DNA from 4 places in the Kitasatospora sp. NPDC127035 genome. Region 2 is predicted to be linked to each of the others. Evidence: riboswitches for the same ligand, from Rfam matches in the RefSeq annotation. Region 2 holds a riboswitch; each other region holds the start of a gene.
The links. Region 2 has a riboswitch for cobalamin ahead of ACFWIC_RS29740 (HoxN/HupN/NixA family nickel/cobalt transporter). Riboswitches for the same ligand answer to the same signal wherever they lie in the genome.

Region 1 (2,189 bases), on a different contig from region 2:
CTGCGGGGTGGCGGACCCAGGGGCCGAGCGGGTCGCCGGGCGGATCGCCCCGCAGGGCCAGGATGTTGCGGACCCCCTGGTCGGCGTAGTGCCCGAGGATGTTCCGCAGCTCCGCGACGCTGTGGCCGACGGCCGTCAGGTGGGCCGTCGGCGTCAGGGTGGTCTCCTGCGCGATCCGCCCGGTGACGTTCACCGTGCGCTCCCGGGTGGACCCGCCGGCGCCGTACGTCACCGACACGAAGGTGGGTGCCAGAGCCTCCAGCCTGCGGATCGCGTTCCACAGGCCGGCCTCCGCCGCGGCGCTGCGCGGCGGCATGAACTCGAAGGAAAAGGAACGCCGACCGGTGGCCAGGAGTTCGCGGACGGATGCCGCGTGATCGGTTCGTCTGGAAGGGATTCCGAGTGTCATGGGAGGAGGCTATCCAGAGCGGTGGGATCGCACACGCGTCCGTCCATCCTGTGATACGAGATTTCTCACGCATACGTCCGGCGGGCCTGTTCCGGTGTTTTCCACCGACGGTTCCCCGCGGATTCCCGGCCCGTCGGGAAAAAGTCCGGCGCGGCCTCGCAGAAGGGCACCATAGGCGCATGGAGAGACGTTCGTACGGGCTTCCGGGAATACCCGACTGGGACCGGTGTGCGGTGAGGGGAATCGTGAACGTGACACCGGACTCGTTCTCGGACGGGGGGCGCTGGTCGGACCCGGGCCGGGCACGCCCCGCCGGGCGGAAGGATCGCCCTGCACGGCAGCTGCCGCGAGGCCGTCACGAGGGTTGCGGAGCTCGGCGACTCCGGCGCCGGTCCGGTGCTGCGACCGGCCCAACCGCACGACGAGGTGAGGGACTTCTTCCACGCGGACCACAACCACGTCGCCGCGCCGGAGGAGGTCGCGGAACGGACGGCGGCGGCGAGGGATGCCCTGGACTTACTAGGACGTCCAACTATATGGTCGTGGACAAGGCCCGCAGTGCAGGGAAGCCGGTGTGAATCCGGCACGGTCCCGCCACTGTGACCGGGGAGTGCGTCGCCGCAGTACCAGCCACTGGCAGCCAGCCGGGAAGGCCGGGCGACGCGCGCTGATCCGGGAGTCAGGATACCGACTGCGGGTGTTCCGTGTTGTCCACGAGGATGGAGCAAACACGCATGGCACCGGTCCGCGCCCTTCCCGACCCTGGTGATCCTGCGACGGCTGCGGCACACCCGTCTCCCTGACGGCTCGCCGCGCCCGGCGACGGCCCGACGCGTGCGCTCACCCGAGCGCGGCGCGGGCGTCCGTCGTGCGCCCTTCCCTCGGATCTTCCCGACACCCTGACGAGAGCAGGTCTGTGATGGTCCGTGAACTCACCCACTTCATCGGCGGCAAGCACGTCCCCGGGACCTCCGGGGACTTCGGCGACGTCTACGACCCGAACACCGGCACGGTCCAGGCCCGGGTCCCGCTCGCGGGCCGCGCCGAGACCGAGGCGGCGATCGCCGACGCCGAGCGCGCCCAGTCCGAGTGGGCCGCCTGGAACCCCCAGCGCCGCGCCCGCGTGCTGCTGCGCTTCCTCCAGCTCGTCGAGGCCGAACGCGAGCCGCTGGCCCGCCTGCTCTCGGCCGAGCACGGCAAGACCGTCGCCGACGCCCACGGCGACCTCCAGCGCGGGCTGGAGGTGGTGGAGTTCGCGGCGGGCATCCCGCACCTGCTGAAGGGCGAGTTCACCGACAGCGCCGGCACCGGCATCGACGTGTACTCGATGCGCCAGCCGCTCGGCGTGGTCGCCGGCATCACCCCGTTCAACTTCCCGGCGATGATCCCGCTGTGGAAGGCGGCGCCCGCCCTGGCCTGCGGCAACGCCTTCATCCTCAAGCCCTCCGAGCGGGACCCGTCGGTGCCGCTGCGGCTGGCCGAGCTGTTCCTGGAGGCGGGCCTGCCGCCGGGCGTCCTGAACGTCGTCAACGGGGGCAAGGAGGCCGTGGACACGCTGCTGGAGGACCCCCGGGTCCAGGCGCTCGGGTTCGTGGGTTCCACCCCGATCGCCCAGTACGTGTACGCGACGGCCGCCGCCCACGGGAAGCGCGCCCAGTGCTTCGGCGGCGCCAAGAACCACATGATCGTGATGCCGGACGCCGACCTCGACCAGGCCGCGGACGCCCTGATCGGCGCCGGCTACGGCTCCGCCGGCGAGCGCTGCATGGCCGTCTCGGTC
Region 2 (2,189 bases):
TCGACGATCGGTCCGGCGGCCAGCACCGGCCGGACCGCCTGCGGGCTCCACTTCCGCTCGACACCCGCCAGCCGCCAGTACGCGATGGCCGCGGCCCAGACCACCACGAACAGCGCGACGATCGCGTAGCCGACGTTGTCCAGCGAGATCTCCGCGACCCAGCCGCTCACCGGGTCGGTGAGGTCGAGCTTCTCGTGCAGCACCCCGACCAGCTCGATCGTCCCGATGATGAACGCCACCGCGATCGACAGCCCGGTGATGGTCAGGTTGTAGTACACCTTCCGCACCGGGTTGGAGAACGCCCACTGGTAGGCGAAGTTCATGAACGTGCCGTCCAGCGTGTCGAACAGGCTCATCCCGGCCGCGAACAGCAGCGGCAGGCAGATGATCGCGTACCAGGGCAGGCCGGAGGCGGCGCCGGAGCCGGCCATCACCATCAGCGACACCTCGGTCGCGGTGTCGAAGCCCAGGCCCAGCACCATGCCGACCGGGAACATCTGCCCCGGCCGGGTGATCGAACGGGTCGCCCGGTTGAGCACCCGGGCCAGGAGGCCCCGCGCGTTCAGGTGCTCCTCCAGCTCGGCCTCGTCGTACCGCCCGGCGCGCATCGAGCGGAACACCTTGAGGATGCCGAACAGCGCGGCCAGGTTGAGCGCGCCGATCAGGTAGAGGAAGACGCCGGAGGCCGAGGTGCCGACCACGCCCAGCCACTGGTGGGTGGTGGACTCGTCGTCCATCAGCGTGCCGGCGAGCTGGGCGCCGCCCGCGACCAGGGCCGCCATCAGCACGACCATCGAGGAGTGCCCGAGGGCGAACCAGAAGCCCACCGAGACCGGCCGCTTGCCGTCCGCCATGAGCTTGCGGGTGGTGTTGTCGATCACCGCGATGTGGTCGGCGTCGAAGGCGTGCCGCATACCGAGGGTGTAGGCGGTGATGCCCAGGCCCACACCGAAGACCTGGGTTCCGACCTCGTACTTCTCCGGCGCGACCAGGAAGATCAGGGTGCCGAAGGCCACCACGTGCATGGCCAGGATCACGCCCATCAGGCCGGCCGTGCGGAGGGTGTCCGCCCGTCTCCAGCGGAAGGTCGGCAGGGCGGCGGACACTGCGGGATCGGCGGCGGTCTCGGGCAGGGTCATCGTGGGATCACGCTCCAGCACCTCGTGGAAATACCTCGTGAGATGCCGTGGCCGGTCTCCTGGCTTACGGGCTTCCGTACCCGCCTTCCCAGGTGCGCGAGGCACCCAGTGGCGTCGTGGGCACGGACGACTCCCCCGATCACAGTGGCGAGGGCCGCTCCGGACTGGGACCCCTGGGGGTCCTCCACCGGTCTTCCCGAGCACCACGGCGGGGATCAACGTAGAGGTCCCCGAACACCCGTGCAAGGCTGCGCACCTGCGCAGGTGTCAAGGATCACAGGTCGCCGGCTGCAAGAATGCGGGCATGCATCTCGTACCGGCCGACCGCGCGGGCCATCGCACCATCGACGGACACCGGGTCTGCGAGGCGATCGCGGCGATCGGCGACACCGGCCACGTCCGCGCCTGGGCCGAGCGGTTCTCCCTGCTCGCCGACCCCGGGCGGCTCTCCCTGCTGCTCGCCCTGCACCGGGCCGGTCCCCTGGCCGTCAGCGACCTGGCGGTCGCCACCGGCATGCGCGACCCGGCCGTCTCGCAGGCACTGCGCCTGCTGCGCACCGCCGCCGTGGTGGCCGGGGAGAAGGACGGACGTGTGGTGCGCTACCGGCTTGTGGACGAGGCCATGCGCCCCCTGCTCGACGAGTGCGCCGGTGACGAGCACGTCGAGTTCCCCGACCAGCCGGCCGACGGGGTGGAGCCCGGGAGCGCCGCCGCGGCCGGCTGACCGACCGGCCGGGCAGGGGGGCAACCCCGGGTCCGCACCCCGGGCGACGGCAGAGCGGCACCCCGGTCGGCTGCCGGGCGGCTCCGCCCCGGAGCCCCCGTCAGCTGCCCGGAACGGCTACGCCCGCTGGCAGGACGGGCACCAGAAGAGGTTCCGCGCCGCGTGCTCCTCGGTCCGGACGTCGGTGCCGCAGACCAGACACGGCATCGCGGCCCGCCGGTACACGTAGACCTCGCCGCCGTGGTCGTCCACGCGCGGCGGGCGGCCCATCGCCTCCGGGGTGTGCTCCGGCCGGACGGTGTCGATCCGGCCCGCGCCGACACCCT
Region 3 (2,189 bases), on a different contig from region 2:
CCAGTCCGGCGAACCGCGACTACCGCGCGGGGTTCGCGGCGGCCTTGATGGCCAAGGACCTCGGGCTGGCTGCCGGCGCGGCCCGGTCCGCCGGTCTGCCCACCGAACTCGGCCTGAAGGCAGCCGAGTTGTACGCGAAGTTCGCCGCCGACGAGGGTGCCGGACTGGATTTCTCGGCGATCATCACCACCCTGGGAGGGAGCGCGCAGTGACCGCGTACGAGACGATTCTGGTGGAGCGCAAGGGCCGGGTCGGGCTGATCACGCTCGACCGGCCGAAGGCGCTCAACGCGCTCAACACGCAGCTCATGAACGAGGTCGTCGCCGCGGCGAGGGACTTCGACCGGGACCCGGGGATCGGCTGCCTGGTGATCACCGGCTCCGAGAAGGCGTTCGCGGCCGGCGCCGACATCAAGGAGATGCAGTCCCTCGACTTCGTCGAGGCCTACCTCGGCGACTGGTTCGCGGCCTGGGACGACCTGGGCAGGATCCGCAAGCCGATCGTCGCGGCGGTCGCGGGCTACGCGCTGGGCGGGGGCTGCGAGTTGGCGATGCTCTGCGACATCCTGCTCGCGGCGGACACCGCGAAGTTCGGCCAGCCGGAGATCAAGCTGGGGGTGATCCCCGGGATCGGCGGTTCGCAGCGGCTCACCCGGGCGGTCGGCAAGGCGAAGGCGATGAACCTGTGCCTGACCGGCCGGACGATGGGCGCCGAGGAGGCCGAGCGGGCCGGCCTGGTCTCCCGGATCGTCCCGGCCGACCGGCTGCTGGCCGAGGCGCTGGCGACGGCCGAGAAGGTCGCGGAGATGTCCGCGCCGGCGAGCATCATGCTGAAGGAGGCGGTCGACCGCGCCTTCGAGACCACCCTCGCCGAGGGCGTCCGCTTCGAGCGGCGGCTCTTCCACGCCGTCTTCGCCACCGCCGACCAGAAGGAGGGCATGGCGGCGTTCGCCGAGAAGCGGCCGGCGTCGTTCACCCACCGCTGACAACTGACGACCGCCGCCACCCACCACCGCCACCCACCACCGCCACCACCCACCGCCGGCACCCACCGCCACCACCCACCGCCGGCACCCGGGCCGAGGCGCGCCGTGGTGCGGCGCCCCGGCCGCGGGGCGCCGCACCACGGGGCCGTCGGCCCGTCGAGCGGCGTCCGGGCCCTCCCGGGGGTAGGTCGCCGACGACCTGCCCGGATGCGCTGTGATGTGACGCACGGACCCTTGACCCGGCCTTTCGGGCGTCGCCATGATGGGCCGTCATGTTCTGACTCCGCCGTCGGGGGAAGTCCGGTTCGAATCCGGCGCTGACCCGCAACGGTAGGCCGCCGACGGCTGTCGGCGGCGAGCCCGAGTACCCGGCGGCGGAGAGGTGTCCACTCCTCCCGTCGTGGTCTGCGGGCCGGAGCTCCGAGAGCTGCCCCCGGCCCCCCGCGGACGCTCTCCGGGCCCCTGCGTCCAGGCCCGGAAAGGCTCTCATGCCCGCGCTCCGCCGCACTCTCGGACTGCTCGCCATACCCGCGCTCGCCCTCGCCACCGCGCTCCCGGCGGTCACCGCCGCACACGCCACCCCCGCACGACTGTCCTCCCCGACCGTCCGTCCGGACGCCGCCGCGGCGGGCTGGCTGGCCCGCCAGCTGGTGGACGGGGACCACTTCGAGTCGGTGTTCGACGGCACCGCCTACCCCGACCAGGGCCTGACCATCGACGCCGTGCTCGCTTTCGCCGCCTCCCGCAGCTCCGACCAGGCCGCCGCGAAGGCCACCGCCTGGCTGGCGAAGCCCGACGTCATCGGCGGCTACCTCGGCGACGGCACCACCGAGGCGTACGCCGGGGCGACGGCCAAGCTGCTGCTCGCCGTCGAGGTTCGCGGCGAGAACCCGACCGCCTTCGGCGGCGTCGACCTCCCTGCCCGGCTCCGCTCGCTCCAGAGCCCGAGCGGCCGCTTCTCCGACCGGTCCCAGTGGGGCGACTACAGCAACGCGTTCGGCCAGTCGCTCGCGCTGATCGCGCTCAAGCGCACGCCCGGTGGTGCTCCGGCCGCCGCCGTCGACTTCCTCGCCGACAGTCAGTGCGCCGACGGCGGTTTCCCGGTCTCCTTCGGCCAGGCCACCTGCGCGAGCGACGCCGACGCCACCGCGCTGGCCGTCCAGGCCCTCGCCGCGACCGGCCGCACCGCGAAGGCGAACGCCGG
Region 4 (2,189 bases), on a different contig from region 2:
CGAGCAGCTGTCGGCGCCGGCCCGCTACCGGGTGCTCGACCTGCTGATGGCGTGCGTGGAGGGTGAAGCCGACCTCAGCGCCTCGGCGGCCGGCCACCCCGACATCGAGGAGGAGTGCTGCGACGCGGTGCGGCGCGGGATCCCGCTCTTCTACGAGGAGTTGGCCGCCGGGAGCACGCCCGGTGCCGGCGAGCCCGCCTACCTCATCCTGCGTGCCCTCGGCGAGGACACGGAGCGGCTGGACGGCATCCGGAAGGCCGGTCTCGGGTAGGCGTTCCCTGAGGTGTGCCTCGTGATCCGGGGGCCGGGCGGTGATGCCGACCGGCCCCCGGATCATGTTCGAGCGGTCCCGCCAGGTGGCCGCCGGCCGATCCCGGACGCGGCCCGGAAGGCCGGGTGGGAGACGAAGGGCAGCGCCCCGGGCACCGGGGCCGACGCCGACCACGAGCCCCGGAAACTGATCGGCGACGCCGACCGACCGTTCTCGGCCACCCGGGCGCGCTCGCCGACGAACCATCCGAACGATCGCCCCAGGTACCGACCGACACCGACCTGACCACGCCTGATACCTTGCAGTGGCCATGGTGTTCGGGAAACCGGTCTGAGTCCGGTGCGGCCCTCGCCACTGTTGCCGCGGAGTGCCGCGGCCCTCGCTGACCGGCTCTGCCAGCGGTCAGGGCCACTGGGTCGGCTGGAAGAGCCACCCGGGAAGGTCGGCTGCGGCGTGTCGATGCGGAAGCCAGGAGACCGGCCACGGCGCGACATGTTCCACGAGGGTTTTGGAGAACACGTGCCCAGCGCTCTGCCGTACCCGTTCCGTTCCATACGTTCCGCACGTCCCGTAGGTGCCGTAGGTCCCACAGGTCCGGTACGCGTCGGCCGCGCGGTCGCGGCCTTCCTGTTCACCGGTGTGCTCGGCGCCTGCGCGGGCGCCCCCGCACCCGACACGCCCAGTGCGACGGCCGGCAGTGCCGGGCCGGTCACCGTGAACAACTGCGGGACCACCGTGACGGTCGGCGCGCCGCCCGAGCGGCTGGTGACGCTCAATCAGGGTGCGACCGAGGTGGCCCTGGCCCTCGGCCTGGAGTCCCGCATGGCCGGTACCGCCTATCTCGACAATGCCGTCCCGGAGAAGTGGAAGGCGGCCTACGACTCCGTGCCGGTGCTCTCCAAGGACTACCCGACGAAGGAGAAGCTCCTCGCGGCGCGGCCCGACTTCCTGTACGCCTCCTACTCCAGCGCGTTCACCGACAAGGTCGCGGGCACCCGGGACGAGCTGGGCGGCCAGGGCATCCCGTCGTACCTGTCCCCGTTCGGCTGCTCGGACAAGAGCCAGGTGCCGCCGCCGACCTGGCAGGCGATGTGGGGCGAACTGAACGACGTCGCCAGGGTCTTCGGTGTCACGGAACGGTCCGCCGCGATCCAGCGGCAGCAGGAGCAGCAGCTGGCCCAGTTCACGGCGACGGCCGCGGGCAAGGGCCTGAAGGTCCTGTGGTTCGACTCGGACACCAAGGCACCGTTCGTCGGCTCCGGCCACGGCGGGCCTCAGCTGGTGCTCGACGCCGTGGGGGCCCGCAACGTCTTCGCAGACCTGCCCGGTGCCTGGCAGAACGTGAGCTGGGAGAAGGTCGTCGCCGCGGACCCGGACGCCATCGTGCTCGCGGACGCCGACTGGGACACGGCCCAGTCCAAGATCGACTATCTGCAGGGCGACCCGGTGCTGAGCAAGCTCACCGCCGTGCAGCGCAAGGCCTTCGTGGTGGTGCCGTTCTCCGAGTCGACCCCCGGTGTGCTGCTCGCCGACGGTGCCGCCCGGGTGTCGGCGGGACTGGGCCGACTGCACCCGGGATCATGACCGCCACGTCCCCTCCCGCCGTGCGGCTCACCGGTCCGGGCCGCACGGCGGCGGCCCTGGCCGTCGCCGCAGCCCTGCTCCTGGCCACCGTGCTCCTCGGTCTGGCCGTGGGCTCGCACCACGAGCCGGTCCGGACGGTGATCGACGTCGTGGTGCGCCGTCTCGGGCTGGGCGACCCGCACGTGACGCTGCTGGACGACCAGATCGTCTGGCAGTTGCGGCTGCCCCGGGTTCTGGGAGCGGCTGCCACCGGCGCCGGTCTCGCGGTCTGCGGTGCCGTGCTGCAGACGCTGACCGGGAACGACCTGGCCGATCCCTTCCTGCTCGGGATCTC

Region 1: another riboswitch for cobalamin. It lies ahead of ACFWIC_RS21350 (CoA-acylating methylmalonate-semialdehyde dehydrogenase); the one in region 2 lies ahead of ACFWIC_RS29740 (HoxN/HupN/NixA family nickel/cobalt transporter).
Region 3: another riboswitch for cobalamin. It lies ahead of ACFWIC_RS21375 (prenyltransferase/squalene oxidase repeat-containing protein); the one in region 2 lies ahead of ACFWIC_RS29740 (HoxN/HupN/NixA family nickel/cobalt transporter).
Region 4: another riboswitch for cobalamin. It lies ahead of ACFWIC_RS09870 (ABC transporter substrate-binding protein); the one in region 2 lies ahead of ACFWIC_RS29740 (HoxN/HupN/NixA family nickel/cobalt transporter).

Annotation. Positions count from the first base shown of each region.
Region 1 covers NZ_JBHXDN010000030.1:69,472-71,660, forward strand. The annotation lists gene metF (methylenetetrahydrofolate reductase [NAD(P)H]) at 1-409, opposite strand, end outside; partial or broken gene ACFWIC_RS21345 (dihydropteroate synthase) at 589-714, shown strand; cobalamin riboswitch at 930-1,120, shown strand; gene ACFWIC_RS21350 (CoA-acylating methylmalonate-semialdehyde dehydrogenase) at 1,329-2,189, shown strand, end outside.
Region 2 covers NZ_JBHXDN010000055.1:10,408-12,596, forward strand. The annotation lists gene ACFWIC_RS29740 (HoxN/HupN/NixA family nickel/cobalt transporter) at 1-1,139, opposite strand, end outside; cobalamin riboswitch at 1,171-1,362, opposite strand; gene ACFWIC_RS29745 (metalloregulator ArsR/SmtB family transcription factor) at 1,444-1,863, shown strand; gene ACFWIC_RS29750 (DNA-formamidopyrimidine glycosylase family protein) at 1,981-2,189, opposite strand, start outside.
Region 3 covers NZ_JBHXDN010000030.1:75,286-77,474, forward strand. The annotation lists gene mmsB (3-hydroxyisobutyrate dehydrogenase) at 1-212, shown strand, start outside; gene ACFWIC_RS21370 (enoyl-CoA hydratase) at 209-985, shown strand; cobalamin riboswitch at 1,237-1,376, shown strand; gene ACFWIC_RS21375 (prenyltransferase/squalene oxidase repeat-containing protein) at 1,474-2,189, shown strand, end outside.
Region 4 covers NZ_JBHXDN010000011.1:66,477-68,665, forward strand. The annotation lists gene ACFWIC_RS09865 (WD40 repeat domain-containing protein) at 1-271, shown strand, start outside; cobalamin riboswitch at 566-771, shown strand; gene ACFWIC_RS09870 (ABC transporter substrate-binding protein) at 791-1,855, shown strand; gene ACFWIC_RS09875 (FecCD family ABC transporter permease) at 1,852-2,189, shown strand, end outside.